2 regions of the Kineosporia sp. NBRC 101677 genome follow, and region 1 is predicted to be linked to the other one. Evidence: riboswitches for the same ligand, from Rfam matches in the RefSeq annotation. Region 1 holds a riboswitch; the other holds the start of a gene.
What was found. Region 1 has a riboswitch for cobalamin ahead of cobN (cobaltochelatase subunit CobN). Riboswitches for the same ligand answer to the same signal wherever they lie in the genome.

Region 2: another riboswitch for cobalamin. It lies ahead of nrdH (glutaredoxin-like protein NrdH); the one in region 1 lies ahead of cobN (cobaltochelatase subunit CobN).

The regions. Positions count from the first base shown of each region.
Region 1 covers NZ_BSTA01000004.1:26,548-30,324, forward strand. Annotated here, with positions in the region: gene cobN (cobaltochelatase subunit CobN) at 1-3,003, opposite strand, end outside; cobalamin riboswitch at 3,033-3,204, opposite strand; gene QSK18_RS12735 (DEAD/DEAH box helicase) at 3,272-3,777, shown strand, end outside.
Region 2 covers NZ_BSTA01000006.1:527,878-531,654, reverse strand. Annotated here, with positions in the region: gene nrdE (class 1b ribonucleoside-diphosphate reductase subunit alpha) at 1-1,679, opposite strand, end outside; gene nrdI (class Ib ribonucleoside-diphosphate reductase assembly flavoprotein NrdI) at 1,658-2,065, opposite strand; gene nrdH (glutaredoxin-like protein NrdH) at 2,070-2,303, opposite strand; cobalamin riboswitch at 2,436-2,655, opposite strand; gene QSK18_RS20480 (DUF6766 family protein) at 2,928-3,602, opposite strand; gene QSK18_RS20475 (hypothetical protein) at 3,696-3,777, opposite strand, start outside.

The DNA.
Region 1 (3,777 bases):
GAAGATCCGGGTCGTGGCGCGGCGGGAGTCGCCGTGCGCGGTCAGATCGTCCTGCACGTGCGCCCGCACGAAGTTCTCCTCCGGAGACTCCTCCAGCGAGGCGGCCAGCTGGACCGCGTCGTCCATCATCGCGACCACGTGGGGGAAGGCGTCCCGGAAGAAGCCCGAGATCCGCACCGTGACGTCGATCCGCGGGTGGCCCAGTTCGTCCAGCCCGATGGCCTCCAGCCCGGTGATCCGCCGGGAGGCGTCGTCCCAGACCGGCCGGATCCCCAGCAGAGCCAGCACCTCCGCCACGTCGTCACCGGAGGTCCGCATCGCCGAGGTGCCCCAGATCGACAGCCCCACCGAACGCGGCCAGTCGCCCTCGTCGGCCCTGTACCGCTCGAGCAGCGACTCGGCCATCGACCGCCCGGTCTCCCAGGCCAGTCGGCTGGGCACCGCGCGCGGGTCGACCGAGTAGAAGTTGCGCCCGGTCGGCAGCACGTTGACCAGACCTCGCAGCGGCGAACCGCTCGGGCCCGGGTTGACGAAACCGCCTTCCAGCGCGTGCAGCACGGCCGTGAGCTCGTCCGTGGTCCCGGCCAGTCGCGGAACCACCTCGGTGGCCGCGAACTCCAGCACGGCCCGCAGGCCTTCGCGGTCCACCTTCGAAACGTCCAGATCAGAGGACGCCAGCACCGACTCGATCACGGACGGCACCGACTCGACGGCCCAGGAAGCGTCGTCCAACCCCTGGACCAGCGCCACCGCGGTCAGTTGCGCGGCGTCCACCTCTTCCAGACCGTCCGCTTCAGCAACGCCGGTACCGACCGAGGCCTCGTCCAGGCCCAGCGCCTCGCGCAGACCGGGCAGCGACTGCGAACCGGCCCACAACTGCCGGGCCCGCAGCATCGAGGTGACCAGGTGCACCCGCACCGAACCGGTCGGCGCTTGCCCGAGAACGTGCAGCCCGTCCCGGATCTGGGCGTCCTTGACCTGGCAGAGCCAGCCGTCCAGGTGCAGGATCATGTCGTCGAACTCGGCCTCGTGCGGCCGCTCGGCCAGGCCCAGGTCGTGGTCCAGCTTGGCGGCGTGCATCAGCGTCCAGATCTGGGTCTGGATCTGCGGGGCCTTGGCCGGGTCCATCGCGGTGACCGCGGCGTACTCGTCCAGAAGCTGTTCGAGCCGGGCGATGTCGCCGTAGGAGTCGGCCCGGGCCATCGGCGGCACCAGGTGGTCGACCAGCGTGGCGTGCGCCCGGCGCTTGGCCTGGGTGCCCTCGCCCGGGTCGTTCACCAGGAACGGGTAGATCAGCGGCAGGTTGCCCAGCGCGGCGTCGGGGGAGCAGGAGGCCGACAGCGCGAGCGTCTTGCCGGGCGTCCACTCCAGGGTGCCGTGCTTGCCCAGGTGCACCAGCGCGTCGGCGCCGAAACCACCCTCGGAGACAGCCAGGTTCAGCCAGTGGTACGCCGCCAGGTAGTGGTGCGAGGGCGGCAGTTCCGGGTCGTGGTAGATGGCCACCGGGTTGTCGCCGAAGCCCCGCGGCGGCTGCAGCAGCAGCACGATGTTGCCGGAGACGATGGCGGCCAGCACGATGTCGCCGTCCGGGTCGCCGGAGGACAGCGCCCCGCCGGGCGGGTCGACGAACATCTCACCCGGCGCCGGACCCCACGACTCGACCACGGCCTCCTGCAGATCGGCAGGGAGCGTCTGGAAGAACCGGCGGTACACCGCGGCCGGGATCCGGACCGGGTTACGGGCCAGGTCCTCTTCCGACAGCCAGTCCAGGTCCTGCCCGCCGGCCTCGATCAGCCCGTGCACCAGCGCGTCGCCGTCCATCGCCTCGAGGCCGGGCAGCGCCTCGGAGCCTTCCAAAGGCCCGACATCGTAACCAGCTTCAGACAGCGCCTTCAGCAGCACCAGTGCCGAGGCCGGAGTGTCCAGCCCAACTGCGTTACCGATCCGCGCGTGCTTGGTCGGGTAGGCCGTCAGCACCAGACCGATGCGCTTCTGCGGAGCGGGCAGGTGCCGCAGCCGGGCGTGGGCCACCGCGATACCGGCCGCCCGCAGGGCGCGCTCCGGGTCGGCCACGTACTGCGTGAGGCCCTCGGAGTCGACCTCCTTGAACGAGAACGGCACCGTGATCAGCCGGCCGTCGAACTCCGGGATCGCCACCTGGTTGGCCGCGTCCAGCGGGATCAGGCCCTCGGAGTTCTCCAGCCAGCGCTCCCGCGAGGTCAGCGTGCTGATCGCCTGCAGGATCGGCACGTCCAGCGCGGCCAGCGCCCCGATGTCCCAGGTCGACTCGTCACCCCCGGCCGAGGCGTTGGCCGGCCGGTTGCCGCCCGCCGCCAGCACCGTGACCAGCAGCGCGTCGGCCGTGCCGAGCAGCTCCATCAGGTCGTCGGGGGCGGCCCGCAGCGAGGCACAGAAGATCGGCAGGGGCCGCCCACCGGCCTGCTCCACCGCCTGGCACAACGCCTCGACGAAGGCGGTGTTACCCGCAACGTGATGGGCGCGGTAGTAGAGCACCGCGATCGTTGGGCGCCCACTCTCGTCCTCAAGCAACGGACGCTCGAGCACACCCCAGACCGGCGTGCTGCGCGGCGGCTCGAAGCCGAAGCCGGTCAGCAGCAGGGTGTCGGTCAGGAACGAGTGCAGTTCGGTCAGGTTCTCCGGACCGCCCTCGGCCAGGTAGCCGTGCGCCTGGGTGGCCACCCCGACCGGCACCGTCGAGCGGCGCATCAGGTCGGCGTCGGGCAGCGCCTCGCCGGAGAGCACCACCACTGGCACGCCCTTGGCCAGCAGCGCGGCCAGGCCCTCTTCCCAGGCCCGGGTGCCGCCGAGCAGGCGCACCACGGTGACCGCGACGCCTTCGAGCAGGCCGTCCAGGTCTTCCACGGCCACCCGGTTGGGGTTGGCCAGGCGGTAGGGCACCTTGCTCGCGCGTGCGCTGAGCAGATCGGTGTCCGAGGTGGAGATGAGCAGCACAGTGGAGCGCTCGGGAGCCTCAAACGTCACGTACGTCCTCTTCCTCGCCGTCCGCGCGGCGGGTTGCTGCGGTGCGGCACAGTTTCCTGGCTCGGCGTCCGCGTGACGTCCCGGCCTTCCAGCCCTCACAGGCCGTGACCATGGAGTTCTGGAACGTCACTCAGCGCTCACAGTGGCGCGACCGCGCCGGATTCTCACCGGCTTCCTGTCCGCCACACCGCGGTTGCTTTACGGGGCCACTGTGCCAGCCCTCGGCAACCCGCCCAACCCCCGGCCGTGGAGCACCTAAGCTGACCGGGTGTTCGTCGTGCATGCGTGGTGGTCGATCTCTGCCAATGACCCCGCTGACGACGGCTCCCTGGTGCTCTGGGCCGAAGATCCACAGATTCGCACTGCCCCCGCCGAACGCACCGGCCGTCGGCCCAAGATCCGCGAGCACCCCTTCGACGTGCCCTCCGAGGAGCTCCGGCACACCATCACGGATGTCGCCGACCTGGTGGACGAAGGCTGGAAGGAGGGCACAGCCGACCTTGTGCTGCCCTCGTTCCAGCACGCTCCCGGCGGTTCGCCCGAGCTCCTGGACCTGCGTTCGGGCTGGCCCAGTGATCGTGCCGAGGGGGAGTCGGCGCGGCTGTTCCCACAGGTCCGCTGGCGGGTAAGGACGATTGCGGTGCCCGCCTGGCAGGCCCCCCAGGTGTTGCTGGGGTTAGGTAAAGAGCTTGAAGACGCCCCAACGCTCGGATCCGACGTCCGTCACCTTCTCGCTCTGCACCAGTTCGCAGAAAACCTGATCAGCCGCGGTCG
Region 2 (3,777 bases), on a different contig from region 1:
AACAACTGCTTGACGCGGGCCGTGCGCGGGACCCAGGCCTTCGAGACGTACTTCTCGAAGTACGAACCGTCGGCGTACTTCGACTTCCCGAACCCGGCGAAGCTCGTACCACGCTCTCGCGCCAGCAGGTTCGAGGCGCGGATGGCGTGGTAGGCCACCGTGTAGAAGTAGATGTTCGTGAAGTCCAGGCCCTCGTCCGAGCCGTAGAAGATGCGCTCGCGGGCCAGGAACCCGTGCAGGTTCATCTGCCCGAGGCCGATCGCGTGCCCGCCGGCATTGGCGCGCTTGACCGAGGGGACCGATTCGATGGACGTCTGGTCGGACACCGCGGTCAGCGCGCGGATCGCGGTCTCGATGGTGAGCCCGAAGTCGGGGGAGTCCATCGTGTGCGCGATGTTGAGCGAGCCCAGGTTGCACGAGATGTCGCGGCCGATGTGGTCGTACGACAGGTCGGTGTTGAACGTCGAGGGGGTGGAGACCTGCAGGATCTCCGAGCACAGGTTGGAGTGCGTGATCCGGCCCTCGATCGGGTTCGCGCGGTTGGCCGTGTCCTCGAACAGGATGTAGGGGTAACCGGATTCGAACTGCAGCTCGGCCAGGGTCTGGAAGAAGTCGCGAGCGTTGATCTTCTTCTTGCGGATCTGGCCGTTGTCGACCATGTCCCGGTAGTTCTCGCTGATGCTCACGTCGGCGAACGGCTTGCCGTACACGCGTTCCACGTCGTACGGCGAGAACAGGTACATGTCCTCGTTCTTCTTGGCCAGCTCGAACGTGATGTCCGGGATCACCACGCCCAGCGAGAGCGTCTTGATCCGGATCTTCTCGTCCGCGTTCTCCCGCTTGGTGTCCAGGAAGCTCATGATGTCGGGGTGGTGGGCGTGCAGGTACACCGCACCCGCGCCCTGGCGCGCGCCGAGCTGGTTGGCGTACGAGAAGGAGTCTTCCAGCAGCTTCATCACCGGGATCACCCCGGAGGACTGGTTCTCGATGTGCTTGATCGGGGCGCCGTGCTCACGGATGTTGCTCAGCAGCAGCGCGACTCCGCCGCCGCGCTTGGAAAGCTGCAGCGCGGAGTTGATGCCGCGGGCGATCGACTCCATGTTGTCCTCGATGCGCAGCAGGAAGCACGAGACCGGCTCGCCGCGCTGGGCCTTGCCCAGGTTCAGGAAGGTGGGCGTGGCCGGCTGGAAGCGGCCCGAGAGGATCTCGTCCACCAGCTGCAGGGCGAACGTCTCGTCGCCGTCGGCCAGGGCCAGGGCCACCATCGAGACCCGGTCCTCGAAGCGTTCCAGGTACCGCTTGCCGTCGAACGTCTTCAGCGTGTACGAGGTGTAGTACTTGAACGCGCCCAGGAAGGTCGGGAACCGGAACTTCTGCGCGTACGCGTGCTGGTACAGCCGCTTGATGAAGGCCCGGTCGTACCGGCCCAGCACCTCCGGCTCGTAGTACTTGTTCTCGACCAGGTAGTCGAGCTTCTCGTCCAGGTCGTGGAAGAACACCGTGTTCTGGTTCACGTGCTGCAGGAAGTACTGCCGCGCCGCCTCACGGTCCTTGTCGAACTGGATCTCCCCGTCCGGACCGTAGAGGTTCAGCATCGCGTTCAGCGCGTGGTAGTCGAGGCTCACCGGAGCGGTCTCGATGACCTGTAGGTCGTCCTTCAGACCGGCTGTCGTTGCCAAAATCGTTCCAATCCATCGCGGACGCGCTGCACGTCCTCAGTCGTTCCCATGAGCTCGAAGGCGAACAGGTACGGAACCTGGCACTTCGCCGAGATGATGTCGCCGGCCACGCAGTACGCGCTGCCGAAATTCGTGTTGCCCGCCGCGATCACCCCGCGCAACAGCGACCGGTTGCCCTCGTCGTTGAGGAACCGGACCACCTGCCGCGGCACCGCCCCGCCCTCGTTGCCCCCGCCGTAGGTGGGAACCACCAGCACGAAGGGGGACTGGGCGTGGAGCATGGGCTCGGTGGGGCGCAGCGGGATGCGCTCAGCCTCCACGTTCAGTTTCTGAACGAAACGATGCGTGTTCTCCGAGGCGCTGGAGAAGTAGACCAGCGAACTCACCGGATCAGGCGGGCTGGGCGGCCAGGGCCTTGATGCGGTCGGGGCGGTAACCCGACCAGTGCTCCTCGCCGACCACCACGACCGGGGCCTGGAGATAGCCCAGCGACAGCACGTACTCACGGGCCGTGTCGTCCTGGGTGATGTCGATGACCTCGTAGGCGAGGCCCGCCTTGTCCAGGGCGCGCTTCGTGGCGTCGCACTGCACGCAGGCCGGCTTGCTGTACACCGTAATCGTCATAGCTCTCTTTTCCCGATCTTCTGGAACCAGGTGCGCGAGAGCCGGAAGACGGCACAGCGGTGCCCAAGGAGGCAGTCTGCTGAGCCGTCCGGTTCCGTCCCGCGCGGCACCACGGACGCGCCCACCCTCATCGGGGCGGGCGCATCGCTGGCAGGTCTTCGGACTCGCGGGCATGCCGGGCCGCAGACCCAGCACCTAGTAACCGTCGCTTCCCAGACGCGCAGGCGCACCCAGTGCTGTTGACGGCGGTCGTTCCCACTCACCGCTGCGGGGCAGCCCCGGAGTCACACCGGGTTCCCTCTTACGACGGCCCACCTGGATGGCAGGACGAACCAGCAACATCACGCACCATATGCCGTAGGTGGCCGGGTGCGCCAACACCACATCTAGTGCGCGTGTCCTGATCGATGCCCTATAGCAGATGGGCGCGAAGAGCGGATCAGGTGTGTTGGCAGGCGGTGGCGAGCGTGAGGATCAGCGGTGCGAGAGTCTCGAGCGACAGAACGTGATCAGCGGTGTGGCGCGTTCCTCGGTCGCCGCGGGCGTCCGGGTGCTGAGCGGTGCTCTGCGAGGTGGCGGCAATCACGGTGTCGCTGAGGCGCGGCAGCGCACGGCACTGGACGTTCAGCCCTCGACGCCGGTGCTGTCGTGGCTCGATCCGACCGGCTTGGACTCCGGTGACCCTCGCTGGCGCAGGTAGATGGAGAACACGGCCATCGAGCCCACGGCCAGGAACTCCGACTGCCAGTTCTGCATGGTCCGGCTCCAGAAGTCCGGGGAGCCGAGATAGCCGGCCCAGCTCACCGGCGCCTGGAGCTGGGCGATCTGCTGCTCGTTGTAGGCCACCTGACCGGTCAGGGACTGCACGAACCAGCAGGCCAGGAAGATCAGCCCCATCACCAGCCCCAGGCTGTTCGAGTACAGCGCGCTCACCCAACCCCCGGCCCGGGCCAGGCGCGGAGACTTCGGGGTGATGTAGGCGCCGACCTTCTGGTCCTTGTCGCTCTCGCGCCCGGCCTTGTCCAGCGGCTTGGACTCGGGCGAACCGCGCTGCAGCAGCCACGTGGTGGCCACGATGAACAGCAGGAACTGCAGGAACTCGCTCTGCCAGTTCTCGGCCACGTCGGTGCCGAACGAGGACGAGGTCAGGTAGCGCCCCATCGTCACGGTGGCCAGCCCGTTGCTGACCTGCTCGGCGTTGTGGTCGGCCAGTCCGGCCACCGCCTGCCCGGCCAGGGCAAGCAGCAGGATGAACCCGAAGAACAGGCCGAGCGCGTTGTCGTGAAGGAATTTACGCATGGGTCAGCGGGCCAGCAGGGCGAGCACGAAGAAGTAGACCAGCCCGCCGGCGATGAACAAGGCGTAGGCCGCGAAGAGTAGACGCATGAGCTCTCATCCTCCCGAGACGGCACAGTCGTAGGGAGCCGAGCCCTGTTCGGTGCAGCCGGCACCGATCACCTTCCAGCCGTCCGGG